One region of the Dactylosporangium cerinum genome, then DNA from elsewhere that is predicted to be linked to it. Evidence: riboswitches for the same ligand, from Rfam matches in the RefSeq annotation. Region 1 holds a riboswitch; each other region holds the start of a gene.

Evidence for each region. A riboswitch is a leader RNA that binds a small molecule or an ion and turns the genes downstream of it on or off. The one in region 1 is predicted to bind cyclic di-AMP.
Region 2: another riboswitch for cyclic di-AMP. It lies ahead of ACFPIJ_RS27485 (hypothetical protein); the one in region 1 lies ahead of ACFPIJ_RS56660 (C39 family peptidase).
Region 3: another riboswitch for cyclic di-AMP. It lies ahead of ACFPIJ_RS38695 (C40 family peptidase); the one in region 1 lies ahead of ACFPIJ_RS56660 (C39 family peptidase).

What each region holds. Positions count from the first base shown of each region.
Region 1 covers NZ_JBHSIU010000118.1:18,717-24,520, forward strand. The annotation lists gene ACFPIJ_RS56655 (transglycosylase domain-containing protein) at 1-1,102, shown strand, start outside; gene ACFPIJ_RS56660 (C39 family peptidase) at 1,113-1,982, opposite strand; cyclic di-AMP (ydaO/yuaA leader) riboswitch at 2,160-2,302, opposite strand; gene ACFPIJ_RS56665 (hypothetical protein) at 2,585-3,427, shown strand; gene ACFPIJ_RS56670 (L,D-transpeptidase) at 3,536-4,678, shown strand; gene ACFPIJ_RS56675 (cupin domain-containing protein) at 4,847-5,329, shown strand; gene ACFPIJ_RS56680 (DNA-3-methyladenine glycosylase) at 5,362-5,804, opposite strand, start outside.
Region 2 covers NZ_JBHSIU010000037.1:181,490-187,293, forward strand. The annotation lists gene ACFPIJ_RS27465 (response regulator) at 1-195, shown strand, start outside; gene ACFPIJ_RS27470 (sensor histidine kinase) at 192-1,334, shown strand; gene ACFPIJ_RS27475 (hypothetical protein) at 1,292-1,954, opposite strand; gene ACFPIJ_RS27480 (diguanylate cyclase domain-containing protein) at 2,136-3,674, shown strand; cyclic di-AMP (ydaO/yuaA leader) riboswitch at 3,721-3,863, shown strand; gene ACFPIJ_RS27485 (hypothetical protein) at 3,983-4,711, shown strand; gene ACFPIJ_RS27490 (polyprenyl synthetase family protein) at 4,738-5,804, opposite strand, start outside.
Region 3 covers NZ_JBHSIU010000054.1:167,612-173,415, forward strand. The annotation lists gene ACFPIJ_RS38685 (leucine-rich repeat domain-containing protein) at 1-315, shown strand, start outside; gene ACFPIJ_RS38690 (hypothetical protein) at 351-1,055, shown strand; gene ACFPIJ_RS38695 (C40 family peptidase) at 1,148-2,149, opposite strand; cyclic di-AMP (ydaO/yuaA leader) riboswitch at 2,157-2,321, opposite strand; gene ACFPIJ_RS38700 (hypothetical protein) at 2,497-2,808, shown strand; gene ACFPIJ_RS38705 (alpha/beta fold hydrolase) at 2,877-3,635, shown strand; gene ACFPIJ_RS38710 (ATP-binding cassette domain-containing protein) at 3,685-5,490, opposite strand; gene ACFPIJ_RS38715 (ABC transporter ATP-binding protein) at 5,493-5,804, opposite strand, start outside.

The sequences.
Region 1 (5,804 bases):
GGTCACGTCGCTCGACCCGGGGATCCAGGCGAGCACGCTGAACCAGTCCCTGAGCGTCTACGGCTACGGCAGCGCGCGGTCGATGCCGCTGGCCGTCGTCACCCCCGGCAGCGGCCGGGTCCTCGCGATGGCCGTCAACCGCCACTACAGCCTGGCTCCCAACCCGCCCCAGCACCCGCGGTACCCGAACAGCGTCAACCAGCTCATCGCGGGCGGTGGCGGCGTCGCCGGATATCAGGCGGGCTCGACGTTCAAGATGTTCACCATGCTCGCCGCGCTCGACGCGGGCCTGCCGCTGAACACCAGGTTCAACGCACCGAGCCGGCTGGCGACCGGGTGGCCGGGCAGCGGGCCGGGCAGCTGCGGAGGCCGGTGGTGCCCCGCGAACGAGTCCCCGAGCTGGATGAACGGGGACCGGACGATGTGGAACGGCTTCGGCCGTTCGGTCAACACCTACTTCGTCTGGCTCGAGCAGCAGATCGGCGCGCGCCGCGTGGTCGAGATGGCGCAGCGGCTCGGCATCACGTTCCGCTCCGGCGCGGACGCCGCGATGGCGGCCAAGGCGGACCAGTGGGGGTCGTTCACCCTCGGCGTCGCCTCGACCACACCGCTCGACCTCGCCAACGCCTACGCCGCGGTCGCCGCCGGAGGCCTGTACTGCCAGCCGCTGCCGGTGCTGTCGATCACCGACACCAACGGCAGACCGGTCGACGCCGCCGCCCCGAAGTGCCGGCAGGTGATCAGCGCCGACGTGGCGGCCGCCGCGACCGACGCGGCCCGGTGCCCGGTCAGCCGGTCGTCGGCGTACAACAAGTGCGACGGCGGCACGGCCGAGAACGTGTCCGGCATCCTCGGCGGCCGCCCGGTCGCGGGCAAGACCGGCAGCTCCGAGTACAACTCGACGGAGACGTTCGTCGGCTTCACCCCGCAGATCGCGGCGGCCGGCATCGCGGTGAACGTGGACAACCCCAACGACCAGGTGGGCAGCGGCGTCGCCGGCTCGGTCAACGCCGCCGTCGCGCAGACCATCGCGGCCGCGCTGCGCGGCCAGCCGGTCCAGGCGTTCCAGCCACCCAGCCGGGTGCGGGCCCTGGGCCGCTGACCGCGCCGGGTCAGGCAGAATACCCGCGCAGGGCGGTCCAGTGGGCGAGCTTGGCCGTCGTCAGCGTGTAGTACCCGACGCCCAGAGCGTCCGCGGGGTCGGCGATCTTCACCGTCCTGCCGCCGTTGCTGTAGCCCACCACCGTGAGGTAGTGGCCGCCCGGGTACGAGTGCGAACCTCCCTTGTCGTCCACAGTGGAGCCGGCGATGTTGGCGACCACGGCGTAGCCGTTGGTGATCGCGTTGACGATGTCCGCCTGCATCCGGTCGATCTCCGCCTGGGTGGCCGACTGACCGGTGATGAAGTGCGACTTGTAGAAGGAGCTCTTCGTGTACGCGTTGAGCGACCGGGTGGTGTCGTCGGCGGAGTTGGTGCCGTTGACGGTCGTGCGCAGGCTCTGGGCGACCTCGGACTGGGACGGGTACAGCTCTCGCGCGGTCAGTGCGATGCGGGTCGCGGCCGGGCCGCAGAAGTAGTAGTTCTCCTGCCAGGCGAACCGGTACGCGAGCTCCTTCGCCGCCGGCGGAGCGGCCGGCGTGGTGGCGGCCGGTGTGGTGGCGGCGGGCGGGGCGGCCGTGGACGGCGCCGCACCGGCGGCCTTCGAGGGGGTGGTCGCGGCGTTGGGCGCCGCCTGCGTCCGCTGCCGGTCACGCGCGGCCGGTGCGGCACCGGACCACGACGGATCCGCGGAGGTCAGCGACTGCGCGTCGGCCATCGGCGCGGGCGCCGAGGCGTGCACGGCCACGCCGACGACCGCCGTCACCGCGAGGACCGCCGCGGCGGCCGCGATCGGCAACACGCGGGAACGTGCCGCGATCGGCAGCACGCGGGAACGTGCCGCGACGGGACTCTGGTGCCTGGGTTTGTACAGGTAGCTCACGGGTACCTCGACAGACATGCTGGATAACGGCTGCTGTTGCCGGTGCCGGACGTGATCCGGGCAGCGGGCCGGCCCGACCGGCGCGGGCCGGTGCGGTGAGGACCGGCGGCTACCGGGCCGGGCCGAGGGTCGAGGTGGTGCGACACGGGTGATACCGGGTCAATGGCTGCACGGTGGTGCTCCTTCCGGTGCCGCCTACCGGGTTAGCTGACGGGTTCGGGCGGGAAGATCGCCCTACCTCGGGGCGCAGGCCCCGCGGATTCACCCCGGTGGTGCTCGGTTCCCCGGCTCGCGTGGACGCGACTCAGCGGATCCGCCGCGGTGTCATCCGAGGTGGGTGACGGTGGGCCGGGCGGATGCGAGGACCCTACCGGGGCGGCGCAAGGGCACCGGATCCCGCCGTGCGGCTCGGCTACCGGGCGAGACGACGGCGTGGCGAACGGACCTGGTGCACACCGTGGGCGGGCCGCCGGTCGGCCGGGTGGCGCCCCCGGTGCACCTCGCCGACCGCGTCCCGGCGCTCTGCGGCCCGCCCGGTCTCCGGTCGGCTGGTCCGCACGCCTGCCAGGACCCCTGGTCAGGGCCACCCCTAAGCTCGCCGGATGCTCCCGGGCGCCGATGATGACCAGCAGCTCAACGGTGCGCAGGTGCGCGGTCCCCGCCACCTCCGCCGCTCCCGCCGGGGGCGGCACGCGACCCGCTTCCGGCTGCGCGCACCCGTGCCGGCGCAGCTGCGCCGGCACGCCGTCGCCGTCGCCGCCGTCGCGGCGGTCGCCCTGTCCGCGACGCTGTCGTCGTCGACCGGGCCGGTCGCCGCGCCGGTGAACGGGGTGGCGCTCGCCGTCGACGACGGACGGTCGGCGGCCGACGCGCCCGCCTCGCGCAGCCGCGCCCGGAAACCCGCCGACGGCGCGGATGCCGCCCCGGCACCGACGACGGCCGCCCCGACGACGGCCGCCAAGCCGCCGGCGTCGCCGTCGCCGGCCGGGCAACCCGCGTCGCCCTCGCCGACCGTGCACGCGCCCGTCGGCGGGCTGACCCAGGCCGAGATGAACAACGCCGTCGCGATCATCGAGGTTGCCCGGCAGCTGAACCTGCCGCGCCGCGCGGCCGTCGTGGGGATCGCCACCGCGCTGCAGGAGAGCCACCTGCGAAACCTCGCGAACCCGAACCTGCCGCAGTCGCTGCAGCATCCCAACGAGGGCGTCGGGTACGACTACGACTCGGTCGGCCTGTTCCAGCAGCGGCCGAGCTGGGGTTCGGTCGACCAGCTGATGGACGCGCGCGAGTCCGCGCGCAGGTTCTTCGCGGCGCTGGCCCGGATCCAGGGCTGGGAGCAGCAGGCCGTCACCGTCGCGGCGCAGCTGGTGCAGCGCTCGGCGTTCCCGGACGCCTATGCGAAGTGGGAAGGGCTCGCCCAGCAGATCGCGGACGCCGTCGGGTAGGGACCGCCTCGCGCGGTCCCGGGTCCTCCGCGATGTCACCCACTTCCCGGCCCGGCCTCGCACGGACGGGCACGACGATGCCCCCATGTCCATGCACAGGCAGAGAACATGAGACGGCCCGGCCGGACGGCCGTTGCGCTGGTCGCGCTCGCGTTGGGAGCGCAACTGGGCCTATCGGCGTGCCACAGTTCGAAGAAGCACACGGCGGCGAAGTGGACCGCTCCCGCGCCGCCGGTGGTCGCGCTGGCCGTCAGCCCGGCGGCGGGTGAGTCGGGGGTGCCGATCAGCACCGAGATCGGCACGAAGGTGAGCGACGGGAAGGTCACCGAGGTCGCCCTGACCGACGCGGCGGGCCAGCGGGTCGCCGGCGAGCTGCGCGACGACGGGTCCTCATGGGTGCCTGCCACCGCGCTGCGCTACGGCACGGCCTACACCGCGAAGGTCACCGCGGCCGGCACCGACAACAAGCCGGTGACCCGGGAGACGGCCTTCACCACGGCGGCGAAGCCCAGCGGCCCGGTCGTCACGTCCGACCTGATGCTGACCAACGGCGGGACCTACGGCGTCGGCATGCCGATCGTCGTGCAGTTCGGCTCCGACGTCCCGCAGGAGTCACGCGCCGCGGTGCAGCAGCGTCTGTTCGTGAAGAGCGATCCGCCGCAGGCCGGTGCGTGGCACTGGTTCGGCGGCCGGCAGGTGATGTACCGGCCGGAGCAGTACTGGCAGCCGGGCACGAAGATCACCGCCCGCAAGGCACTCAACGGCGTGCGGATCGGCGCCGGCCACGCCGACGAGGACTTCGCCGCGACGGTCACCATCGGCCGGAAGCTGACCATCGACATCGACAACGCCACGAAACAGCTGAACGTCTACCAGAACGACGCGCTCGTGCGGAGCATGCCGGTGAGCCTCGGCAAGCCGTCGACGCCGACGTCGAGCGGCGTCACCGTGGTCATGTCGCGGGAGGCCTCGACGGTGTTCCGCACCCCGGAGTACACCGTCGCGGTGCAGTACGCCATGCGGCTGACGTGGGGCGGCCAGTACATCCACGCCGCGCCGTGGTCGGTGGGCGACCAGGGGAGACGCAACGTCTCCCACGGCTGCACCAACGTCTCGACCGCGAACGCGAAGTGGCTGTACGAGCAGACACTCGTCGGCGACCCGGTCACCACGCGCAACACCGGGGTCCCGCTGGATCCCGGTGACGGCTGGACCGCATGGGACCTGTCCTGGGCCGACTACAAGACCTGACGCGCCGGCCCGGCGAGGCTGTTTCCCGCCGGGCACCCGAACCAGCGAACCCGAACCAGCGAACCCGAACCAGCGAACCCGAACCAGCGAACCCGAACCAGCGAACCCGACCAAGGAACTCCGACCAGGGAAATCCGACCAAGGAGTTCGATCCAGAGAGGAAGGACCATGGAAGTCATCCGCGCCTCGAGCCGGGGCCGGCCGGCCCCGCAAGAGTGCTACTCCGGCGTCGTGTGGATCGACCGGGACGTCACCGGTCTGGAAGCGTCCCACCTGCGGGCGTTCCACGCGCAGTTCAGTCCCGGTGCCCGGACGGCCTGGCACCGCTGCCCGTACGAACGGATCCTGACCGTCCTGCACGGCGTGGGCCGGGTGCGGCGCCGGGGCGGCCCGGTCCACGAGGTGCGCGCCGGGGACACCGTCGTCGTCGCGGCCGGTGAGTGGCACTGGCACGGCGCGGCACCGAACACGCCCATGGCCGTGGTGTCGGCACACGAGACCGGACCGGACGGCACCGGCACGGACGGCACCGGCACCGGCACGCAGTGGGGCGAGCAGGTGACCGACGCCGAGTACCGGCTGCCACCGATCACCGCGATGATCCGCCAGCCGGACCGGGACCGGGTCCCGCAGCGCGAGGCGTGCTGGTAGCGCTTCCCGGTTCCGGTGCCGTCCCGCGGCTGTCACGGCCGCGGGGTCCGGGCCCTGGCGGTGTGCCGGCGGTACGCGCTCACGGTCGGGTCGCCGGTCAGCCAGAACCGCCACGGGATGTCGTGCGCGCCGGTGACCCCGACCCGCGGGCCGGCGGAGACGACGGCCGCCGGGGCCGGCGTGGGCGGTCGCAGCAGGGGCGGGTCGCCGAGCAGGTACGTGCCGTAGAACCCACGGTCGATGGCGAGCGCGGCGCACAGCCGGGCCGGCCCGCGGGCCAGCTCCACGTCCGTGCGGGCGGCCGGGCGGCGGGCCCGGGCGGTGGGCAGGCCGTCGACGATCTCGCCGGCGCGCAGGAGCACGGCCGAGGCGACGCCGTCGACGCCGGTGACGACGTTGACGCAGTAGTACATGCCATAGGTGAAGTAGACGTACGCGTAGCCGGCCGGGCCGAACATGACGGCGTTGCGCGGGG
Region 2 (5,804 bases), on a different contig from region 1:
ACCGGCCGCGAACGCGAGGTGCTGGAGCTGCTCGTCCGCGGGCTCTCCAACGCCGAGATCGGCGGGCGGTTGCTGGTCGGCGAGGCGACCGTGCGGACCCACGTCGGCCGGATCTTCCAGAAGCTGGGGCTGCGCGACCGGGTCCAGGCGGTCGTGTACGGCTACGAGGCGGGCATCGTCCGTCCCGGCGGATGACCGCCGCACCCGCCGCACCCGCACGCTGGCGGGCGTCGTGGCTCGACGCCCTCCTCGCCGTCGCCGTCGCCGGGGCGGGGATCGTCGAGGCCTACGGGCGGGCCGGCCCCGGACCCGGACACGTGCACCGGCCGGACCTGGTCGCCGCGGGTGCCCTCGTCGCGGGCGTGCTCCTGCTCCTGCGCCGCCGGTTCCCGGTCGGGACGCTGGCCGCGCTGACCGCACTGTCGGCCGTGTTCCGCGTCGCCGTCACCGACGACGACTACCCCCTGGCCGCCTGGCAGTTCTACTCGAACCTGATCCTGATCCACACGGTCGGCAGCCAGTCCACCGGGCCGCGCCGGCGGGCCGCCGGCGTCCTCGCCGTCCTCGCCGCCTACGCGCTGCTGCAGACCCTGCCCGGTCAGGACGTCGCCGAGAGCCTGATCGGCGCCATTTTCATGGGCGTCGCCTACGGCAGCGGCATCCTGCTGCGCCGGCAGACCCAGCGGACGGTCCGGATGGCGCAGCGGGCGGCGGTCGCGGCCACCGACGAGCGCACCCGCATCGCCCGCGAACTGCACGACGTCATCTCCCACAACGTCAGCCTGATGACCTTGCAGACCGGTGGCGTACGGCTGCTGCTCGGCACCGACCGAAACCGCGAACGCGAACGCGACCTCCTCCGAGGCGTCGAACGAGCCGGCCGCGACACCGTGGAGGAGCTGCGGATGCTGCTTGGCGTCCTGCGCGACGGGCGCCCGCCGGCGGGGCTCGACCGCCTCGACGAACTGGCCGGGCCGCTGCGGGCGGCGGGGCTCGACGTGCGGCTCACCGTCGCCGGCCCGCCGCGCCCGCTGCCGCCGTCGCTGGGCCTCGCCGTCTACCGGGTGGTGCAGGAGGCGCTGACCAACACCCTCAAGCACGCCGGTGCGGCGGGCGTGGACGTGACGATCGGCTTCACCCCCGGAGAGCTGGCCGTGGAGGTCCGCGACGACGGCACGGGCGGTGCCGCTGACAGCGGCGGGGCGGGGGTGGGGCACGGCCTGGTCGGCATGGGTGAGCGCGTCGCGCTGCACGGAGGCACCCTGCGCACCGGTGCCCGTCCCGGCGGCGGCTACTCGGTCGCCGCGACGTTCCCGCTCACCGCCGGTGCCTGAGCCCACTGCGCGTCGCTCATCCGCAGCATCCGGACCCCGATCACGCCCGCTCCGGCGATGTAGAGGAGGCTCCCGGCGATCATGCCGACCGGGTACACCGGCCCGGCAAGCATCCCGGCCACCATCGCCGGAGGCGCCCACCAGGGCACCTGCCGGTCGTACGCCAGCGAAAAACCGAGCAGCAGCACGCCGAGCAGACCCAGGAAACCCGGCACCTGGAAACCCCACAACGCACCGGCCGCGGCGAACGCGGCATCGGCCAGCCGATCGCCCTCCGCGGTCCCGAGGTCCGCCTCGAGCCTGGCGTAGAAGAAGTCACCGAGCATCAACGCGGAGAAGTTGACGACGCCGAGCAGCGCCACCACGCCGGCGATGTGCCCGAACAGCACCGCGCGCCGCCGCACGAGGTGGATCATCCCGATGATGCCGGGCACGAGCAGCACCCAGCTCCAGTGCAACAGGGCCGCGCTCACCGACACCTGCCCCGGATGGCGCCCGTAGGCCCCGTCGGCGGCGTCACCGGCGCGCAGGGCCGGGTCGGCGAGCAGACCCGCGACGTAGAACAGCGGCGCGGCGACGAGGCAGGCCCCGGCCAGGAGACGTCGAAACTTGTGCGGCATGACGACCTTTCGGCTCGAACGGTGATGTGTCGAGCCGGACGGTAGGTCGGGCGCTCCCGGGCCGTCGTCAGCCGCGACGCTGACCCGGATCAGCGCCGCCGCGGACGCACATTGTGTTTAGGATCGGAGGTGATGCGTCGATGTGAGGGTGCAGGGTCGGCCGGATCGGGGTAGGCGAGCCGTGGATCGAGATCGGGACATGGCGATGGCCGCGATCCGTTCCGTGTACACGATCACCGGGCGCATCAACACCGGCAGCACCGTCGTCGAGACGCTCCACCGGATCGCGGAGGCCGTCGTCGAGGGCGTCGGGTTCGGTGCCGCGGTGGTCAACTACCTGCATCCGGGCGGCGTGTACGAGGCGGTCGCCATCGCCGGCCCCGAGGAGGCCCGCGCCGAGCTGCTCGGCGTGCGCTACCCGGCGGCCGAGTTCGACGCGCACCTCGCCGCCGCCGACGAGTGGGGGCAGCTGCGCTTCCTGCCGCACGAGCGGCACAACGACGGCATCCAGTCCTGGGTCCCCGCCCCGGCCGACGGCGCGGAGGACGTCCCCGAGGAGGAGCGCTGGCACCCGCTCGACGCCCTGTTCGCGCCGCTGTGTGCACCCGACGGTTCGCTGGTCGGGGTCCTCAGCGTCGACCTGCCCGCCGACGGCAAACGCCCCGGCGCGTTCCAGCGGGAACTCCTCGAGATGCTCGCCGCGCAGGCCGGCATCGCGATCAACAACGCCAACCTGGTCGAGGCGCTGCGCCAGGAACGCCGGCACCTGGAGGCCAGCGAGGCCGCGTTCCGGCTCGCGTTCAACGGTGCCGGCACCGGCATGTGCATGATCGGCCTGGAGGGCGCCGACCTGACCCGGATCGTCCGGGTGAACCCGGCTTTGTGTGAACTGCTCGGCCGGGACGAGGACGTCCTCGTCTCGATGCGCTTCGGCGACTTCATCCACCCCGACGACCTCGACCACAGCCGGGAGGTGTTCGCCGCCGGCACCGGATCGATCCGCGACTACGAGGTCCGGTGCGTCCGCGGCGACGGCGAGACGATCTGGATCTCCGCCACGATGTCGGTCGTCGCCGGCTCGCCCGCGTTCGCGATCACGCAGGTGCAGGACATCACCGACCGCAAGGCGACCGAGGCCGACCTGGTCCGGCGGGCCTCCCGCGACCCGCTGACCGGCCTCGCCAACCGCGACGCCTTCGCCGAGCCCCTCGCCACCGCGATCCGGCGGGCCCGCGCCGACGGCGTCGTCAGCGCGCTGCTCTTCTGCGACCTCGACGACTTCAAGGTCGTCAACGACACCCTCGGCCACGACGCCGGCGACGCGGTCCTGGTCGCCGTCGCGCACCGGCTCGTCTCCCTGGTCCGGCCCACCGACACCGTCGCACGGCTCGGCGGCGACGAGTTCGTCGTCCTCACCGGCAACGTCACCGTCGCTGACCTCGGCGCGCTGGTCGACCGCCTCGAACGCTCGGTCTGCGCGCCGGTCATGCACCAGGGCCACATCATGCGGGTGCAGGTCAGCGTCGGCGTGGCCGTGATCGATGACACCATCGAGGACGCGGGTGCCGCCCTGCGCGCCGCCGATCGTGCGATGTACCTGGTCAAGGGCGCCCGTCACGCCGGAGGGATGACCAGACGGGTGACAGCGCCCGGTGAGCGTTCGGGTGCGCCGGGTGGTATGCCGGTGCTGCGGTTGGCCCGTCCCGAGGCCGCCCAGTAGGGTCGTGAGGTCTGCTCCGGTCGACCTGCGCCGCATCGGCGCTGCCGGGCAGGCGCCGTCGAGTCGCGATGTTTCGCGAGCCGGGGACCCATGTAGTCCTCTGGGGTGTATCCGTGGCCGAGCCACGGTAGGGCGAATCTTCCCGCCCGAACCCGTCAGCTAACCCGGTAGGCGGCACCGGAAGGAGTCTGCCGATGATGGCCGCCCGCTTGCCGTCGTAGCGCCGCACCACTGATTCCCCCCTTCCAGCACGCCGTGCCCGCCACGACGTGCCGATGCCTCATGTCTTCGACGAAGGAATTTCAGTAGTGAAGCCGTTGCCACGCCAGTTCCACCCGCGACATCGCCGGGCCCGTCTGATCTTCGGCGCGAAGGCCGGCACCGTTTCGGTCGCCGTGCTGTCCGCCACGCTGCTGGCCACGCTGCCGGCCGACTCGCCGCCGTCGATGTTCACCGGTTCGGCGTATGCCGAGACCGGCGCCGTCGCGTCCTCGTCTCCGTCCTCGTCATCGTCGGCGTCGCCGTCCCCGGCGCCGTCGTTGCCCGGGCCGCTGGCCGTCGCGGTGCCGGCCGTGCCGCCCGTGCCACCCGCGCCGCCGGTCGTCCGGCCGGTCGCCGGGCTCGACCAGCGGCAGATGGACAACGCCGCGCTCATCGTGAAACAGGGCCGGGCGCAGGGCATGTCCGACCGGGCCCTCGTCGTCGCGATCGCGACGGCGATGCAGGAGAGCGACCTGTACAACGTCGCCAGCTCCGCCGTGCCGTCCTCGTTGCAGCTGCCGCACCAGGGTGTCTCCACCGACCATGACTCGGTCGGGCTGTTCCAGCAACGGGCCAGCCAGGGCTGGGGCACGGTGGCGGAGCTGATGAACCCGGCGCACTCGGCGATGCTGTTCTACAACGCGCTGGCCAGGGTGCAGGGCTGGGAGCGGATGAGTGTCACCGCGGCCGCCCAGGCGGTGCAGCGCTCAGCGTTCCCCGGTGCGTATCAGAAGCACGTCGCTCGCGCGGAGCAGGTGGTCGGCGCGCTCACCTGACCTGGTCCGGCCCGCCGCCGTGCCGCTCAGGCGGGGTGGCGGGTGGACCAGCGGGCCAGGGCGACCAGCTCGGCGACCGCCGCTGGCTCCGGGATCGCCAGGTCGAGTGCGAGCAGCGCCTGCGCCAGGAGGTCCTCGCCCTGCTGGACGCACCAGGAGCGGGCGCCCGAGCGTTCGATGACCTTCGCGGCGCGTTCGAGGTCGGCGTCGCCCAGCCGGCTGTCGTGGCGCAGCAGCTCGGTGAGCTCGTCGGCGCCGGCCGCGAGCGCGGCGGCGACCGGCAGCGACAGCCGGCGGCGGCGCAGGTCGGGAAACGCCGGCCGGCCGGTCACGTCCGGGTCGCCCCAGATGCCGAGCAGGTCCTCGGTGAACTGCACGGCCAGCCCCAGCCGCACGCCGAACAGCCGCAGCTGCTCCACCCGCGCCGGGTCGCCGCCGCCGGCGATGGCGCCGAGCGCGCACGCGCAGCCGAGCAGGGCGCCGCTGCGCTGCTCGACCGCCGTGATGCAGTCGCGCAGCAGGTCACTGCCGGACCGGCGGCGGGTCGTCGTGGTGTCGAGGGCGGCACCGAGGGCCGTGTGCTGGCTGTGCAGGAGCTGCTGGACGGTGTCGCCGAGGACCCGGACGCCGGCCCGGTCGACGGGTGCCGCCCCGGCCCGGTGCTGCCCGCCGTCGGCGCACGCGTCGACGACCCGGTCCCGGGTCTCCCGTTCGTCGGGCGGCTCGATGAACTGGTCCCGGGTCGCCCGCGGTTCGTCGCCCCGCTCGCCGGTTGCCGGTCCGTCGGCGGCGGGCGTGCCGTCCACCGCCGGCAGTTCGCTCCCACTGGGCGGGCCGGCCGTGGGCGGGCCGTCGTTTCCGGGCCGGGGGTCGCCCACCGGCTGCCGGCTCCGGGTGGCCTGGCGCACCGGCCGCGGCACGCGCCGGGTCGGGTCGCCGGTGGCCGCCACGTCGAACGCGAGGGCCAGCATCGCCTCGCCGCCGAGCGTCGCCGGGTGCGGGCCGACCACGCTCCACGCCGTCGGCCGGTGTCGGCGGGTCAGGTCCCCGTCGAACAGGTCCTGCTGCAGCGCCGACCAGTGATGCACCAGTT
Region 3 (5,804 bases), on a different contig from region 1:
AACCAGCTGGCCTCGCTGCCCGCGCGGATCGGCGACCTCGCCTCGCTGCGCGAGCTGGCGCTGGACGGCAACCGGTTGACCACACTGCCGCCGGAACTCGGCCGGCTCACCGGCCTGACCCACCTGCGGCTCGGCGACAACGGGCTGCTCGCGCTACCGTCCGAGCTGCGCGGGTTGACCAACCTCGTCGAGCTGACCGGCCTGCACGACGAACCGCTGATGAGCGCCTCGTTCCTGGCCGGCAACGACGGCTACTGGTTCGCCGGCGCCCAGCAGATCCTGACCGCCTACTTCACCGGCGGCGGGTTCTCCTGAACGTAACCTGGGAGGCGGTGCGTTAACCTGCCGCGATGGACCACCGCGTCGGGGACGTGCTGCGTATCCAGTGCCTGTTCACTCCCACGGTCGTGACGCACGTCGATGAATCGCATGTCACCGTCCGCTGGCCGTGGTGGGAGATCGACCCCGACGCCGACGGCATCCGCTGGAACGGCGAGGCGGCCCTGGACCGCCACGATCCGGCCGAGCTGTACGTCACGGAACCGACTGCCGACCAGCTCGCGCCGGGTGACACCTGTCGCATCGGCATCCCGCCCCGGATCATCCACGTCATCGAGGTCCACGAGCACGATCCGCCGCAACAGACCGGCTGGCTGCCGCGGCCGAAACTGAGCCTGCTCATCCTGCCAGCCGGCGAGGCACCCGACCCCGCCGCCGAGTTCCAGGGCACCAGCATCGAACCCGGCAACGGCATCCCGCTCACATTTGAGCTGGTCTTCCGGCCGTACGCCTTCTTGACGCCCGGTGACGACGTGGCCGACGCCGACGGCCGCGCCTGGCGTTTCGACGGACCGTGGGCCTGGACCGCCTACGACGGCGCTGACGGCGTGCCGACCTGGCCGCTCGCCGCGCTCAGCGGTGGCGCGGACCCGGCGGCTGTCTCCGCCGCAACCGCGACCGGCGCACACGAAGGTGAAGTGGCACGCTGGCGGCTGGCGGCGGGCCTGACGTCAGGCCGCTTCCCAGAAGGCCATCGCCAGGCCGAGGGCGCGTAGGTCGCCGGTCGTGGTCGAACGTCGCCCGGACGCCCGCGAACCGATCGCTCATCGACCGACCATGGACGCCCGGGCTGCCGGCGTCCAACCAATTAGGCCGGTCGGCCGTACCCGTACAACTTGTCGATGTCGACCGGGGCGACCTTCACGACCGTACGGCTGTTGGGGGCGTGGATGATCTGGTTGTTGCCGATGTAGATCCCGACGTGCCCGAGGTTGTTGTAGAACACCAGGTCGCCCGGGGCGAGCTGGCTGCGTGAGATGTGGCGGACCTTCTGCCACTGCTGTGCGGCGTTGTGCGGCAACGACACCCCGGCCGCTTTCCACGCCATCATGGTCAGCCCGGAGCAGTCGAAGGTGTTCGGCCCGGCGGTGCCCCACACGTACTTCTTCCCGAGCTGCGCCCACGCGTAGTTGACCGCCTTGCCCGCCGAGCCGGACACCGCCGGTGGCTTCCCCGCGGGCGGCGGCGTGGTGGTGGTCGTCTTGGGCTTCGCGGCGGCAGCGGCGGCCGCAGCGGCGGCGGCCTCGGCCTTGGCCTGCATCTGGTCCAGGCGGGCGATGTCGCCCTCGATCTTCTTGCGGCGGGTCTCCAGCTCGATCTTCTGCTGGCTCTGCGCCGCCTTGGTGTCGTTGAGCCGGCGCTGCTCGGCGGTGAAGGCGTCCTTCGCCGCGCCGTACGCGGCCAGGTCGCGCTGCTGGCTGAGCGAGATCTGCCGGAGGGTGCCGACCCGGTCGGTGAAGTTGTCCGACGATCTCGCGCCGAGCATGAGCGACCACGTGCCGAGGTTGCCGCCGCTCTTGTACGCGTTGACCGCGAGCGTGGTGGCGTCGTCCTGGGCGGTGTCCATGGTGGCCTGCAGCGGTGCCAGGTCGGCCTGCAACTTGGTGATCGCCGCCTCGGTCGCCTCGAGGTCGCCCTTGACCTTGTTGTACTGCTCGACGACGAGCTCGACCTCTTCGTTGCCCTTGTCGATCTGGGCCTGGAGCTGCTCAGGCGTCGGATCCGCGTGCGCGGCGCAGGCCGGGGCGATCATCGCCGCCACCGCCAGCGCGACGACCGCGGTGCGCAGCGTCGTGCGTCCGTTGAACACGGCACAGTCCTTCTTCCTGGACCGCTTACCGGGTTAGCTGACGGATTCGGGCGAGAAGAAGGCGCGCCCTACCGCGCCGTGGCGCGGATTCACCCCAATGGAAACCAGGTTGGTTCCCCGGCTCGTCGACCTCGTGCGGGACACGCGGCCGGCGACTCAGCGGTGGCTGCCCGGCCACCCCGGCGGGGTGGCGAAGTCCGGCAGGCCGACCCAAACGTAACGGCAGCAGAGACCGTCGGGCCTCGATCTAAGCGACACTTAACGAAGACTCAAGACGCACCTGCCTGTCTCGAACGGCGTGAATAAGGCGATGCGCGACGTGGAGATCTGCGGCATCGTGGTTGTCCATGGCCGAGCGGGTGATGTTCGTGCAGTTGAAGACCGGTCACGGCACCGATCAGGGTCCGGCGTGGATCAGTACCGTCCGGTTCAACCGCACCTGGAAGACGGCCTACTGGCACGGCCGGACGTTGCGCCGCTGGCCGGGGATGTTCGACGCGAACTTCTTCGACGTCGAGACCGACGAGCGCTACTGGCTCTCGGGGCCGCACCGCGACCGGGCCGACACCCGGTACAGCAACATCCGGCCGACGATCGACGAGGACGTCCGCGACCTGTACGAGGCGTTCCTGCGCGGCGGCCCCCTGCCGGGCCGGTAGCGCACCAGGACCGTGCCACGGGCAGCGGGGGCGGTTCCGGTGCGCCATGATCGGGGCGGGAGGTCACAGTGCAGCGGTATGTCGAGCTCGACGGCGTGCGCACCTGGTACGACGAACGAGGCGCGGGCGATCCGGTGGTGCTGCTGCACGGCGCGGTCGTCGACTCGCGCTGCTTCGCCGGCAACCTGGACGCGCTGGACGGTGGGTTCCGGCTGTACGTGCCGGAGCGGCGCGGCCACGGGCACACCGCGGACCCGGGCGGCCCGCTCAGCCCGCAGGTCATGGCGCGGGACACGGTCGCGTTCCTGCGGGACGTCGTCGGCGGGCCGGCCGCGGTGGTCGGCTACAGCGCGGGTGCGGTCGTGGCGCTGCTGACCGCGATCGCCCGGCCCGACCTGGTGTCCCGGCTGGTGCTGATCAGCGGGGCCTTCCATCAGGACGGCGTCCTGCTACCGCCGGCCACCCCTGCCGACATCCCGCAGATCATCTACGACCAGCACGCCGAGGTGACCCCGGAAGGGCCGGGCCACCTGGTGTCCGTCATCGAGCGGATCGCCGCGTCGTCCGACGCCGGCGACCTGGCGCTGGCCGCCGCCGACCTGAGCGCGGTGGCCTGCCGGACGCTGGTGATGGCCGGCGACGACGACGCCGTCTCCCTGGAGCACGTCCTGCGGCTCTACCGGGCGCTGCCCGATGCCGAGCTCGCCGTGGTGCCCAACGCCTCGCACACCCTGCTCATCGAGCACCCGCAGCTGTGCACCGGGCTCGTCACCACGTTTCTGTCCGGCCCGCCGGCACCCACGCACATGCCGATCCGCCGGGCCTGACCCGTTGCAGGGACGGCGGGATCGGACGGCGGCCACCGTCGGCGCGGGCTCAGGCATAGTCGGCCGCCTGCATGGTGCAGACGGTGGCGTACCAGCCGCCGGTGGCCATCAGGTCCTCGTGCGTGCCGACCTCGGCGACCTTGCCGTCGCGCAGCGTCACGATGAGGTCGGCGGTGCGGACGGTCGAGAAGCGGTGCGACACGAGCAGCGTGACGCACCCGTTGACCGCCGCGTCCGCCCGCCCGACCTCCAGGCAGCCGGCGAACAGGGCGGCCTCGCTCTCCGCGTCCAGGCTGGCGGTCGGCTCGTCCAGCACGCGCAGCAGCGGCGCCTCGCGCATCATCGCCCGGCCGAGGGCCAGCTTCTGCCACTGCCCCTCCGACGGCAGGGCGCCACCCGGCATCGACCGGCCCAGCGGCGTCTCCAGCCCGTCGGCGAGCCGGCCGATCACGTCGGCCGATCCGGCCCTGGTCAGTGCCCCGGCGGCGGCCTCCCGGTCGCCGAGGCGCGGCAGGTCGCCGGCCCCGACGGTGTCGCCGGCGGGCAGCTCGAACCGGCAGAAGTCCTGGAACCCGGCCGCGAGCCGCTCGCGCACGCTGTGATGATCGAGCGTCACGAGATCGACGCCGTCGAGCAGGATCTGACCGGCGGTCGGCCGGTAGAGCCCCATCAGCAGCTTGACCAGGGTCGACTTGCCCGCCCCGTTGTGCCCGGCGAGGGCGACGACCGTGCCGGCGGGCAGGACGAGGCTGACGTCGTCGAGCACCGGCGGGCCGTCGGGGGTGTACCGGAAGGTCACGCCCCGCAGCTCGATGCTGTGCCGCAGGCCGGCCGGTGCGGTCGCGCTGCCGGAGTGCCGGTCGCCGGACTGCTCCACGAGGCGCTCCAGCCAGGTGAACCGCTCCAGGATCGTGCTGAGCCGGCTGAGCTTGCTGAACGTCGTCGCCGCCTGCTCGGCCTGGGCGACCAGTTGCATCGCCAGGACGGCCAGCAGGAACACCACGCCGCCGCTGCGCACGCCGGGGTCGTCGCGCGACAGCCAGAGCAGCAGCAGGACGCCCGCGGCGAACAGTGTCCACCCGATGGTCATGATCCGTCCCGTGCGGAGGCGGGCCAGCCGCTGCCGGCGGTCCGCGGTGCGCAGCAGTTCGTCCTGCCGGTCGGCGACGGCGCCGGTCATGCCGTACTGGCGCAGCTCGCCGGCCGGGCCCGGCTCGGTCCCGGCCAGGAAGAGCATGCGCGCGGCCCGCATCGGCGCGGAGATGTCGTCGAGCATGCTGGAGATCTCCCGCTCGGCCCGCATCGACGCGAGCACCGGCAGCAGCACGAGCAGCGGAAGCGGCGTCAGCACCGGGGCGACGAACGCCAACAGGACGGCGGCGGCACCGAAGCGCACCGCCAGGGCGACGGTCTCGATGATCGTGGTGATCGAGCCGACGAGGTGCCGCGGCCGCCCGGCGAGGGTGAACACCCGGTCCTGGAAGTCGGGTGACTCGACCACGGACAGGTCGGGCATCTCGTGCACGAGCCCGCTCAGCCGCTGCTCCAGCCAGTGGTCGGTGCGCTCCTCCAGCACCGTCTGGCTGGTCATCGACACCCACTGGGCGCCGACCCAGCACAGGCCTACGACGCCCATCGCGATCGCGGCGAGCCGGATCCGGCCGGTGTCGTGGGCGGTGAGGCCGTCCACGAGCGTGCGGACCGTCCAGGCCAGCCCGACCGGCAGCGCAGCCTCCACCAACGCGACGACGATGACCGCGCCCGCCAGGCCCGGGCTGGCCTTGAACGACGCCCGCAGCACCAGGCGGACGGCCGAGCCCGACGCGGCGAGGGACCGTCGGATGGCACCGGACATGCTCATCGGACGATCGCCGCCTGCGCGTCGAACATCTGCGCGTACAGGCCGCCCTGCTGGATCAGGGTGGCGTGGTCACCGGTCTCGACGATCCGGCCGGCGTCGAGCACCACGATGCGGTCCACCCGCCGGACGGTCGCGAACCGGTGCGACACCAGCAGCAAGGTGTGCTCCCTCGTCGCGTCGATGATGGCGTCGTACACGGCCCGCTCCGCCTCGATGTCCATGTTGGCCGTCGGCTCGTCCAGCGCCAGGACGGTCGCGCCGGTGCGCAGCGCATGCAGGCCACGGGCGAGCGCGACCTTCTGCCACTG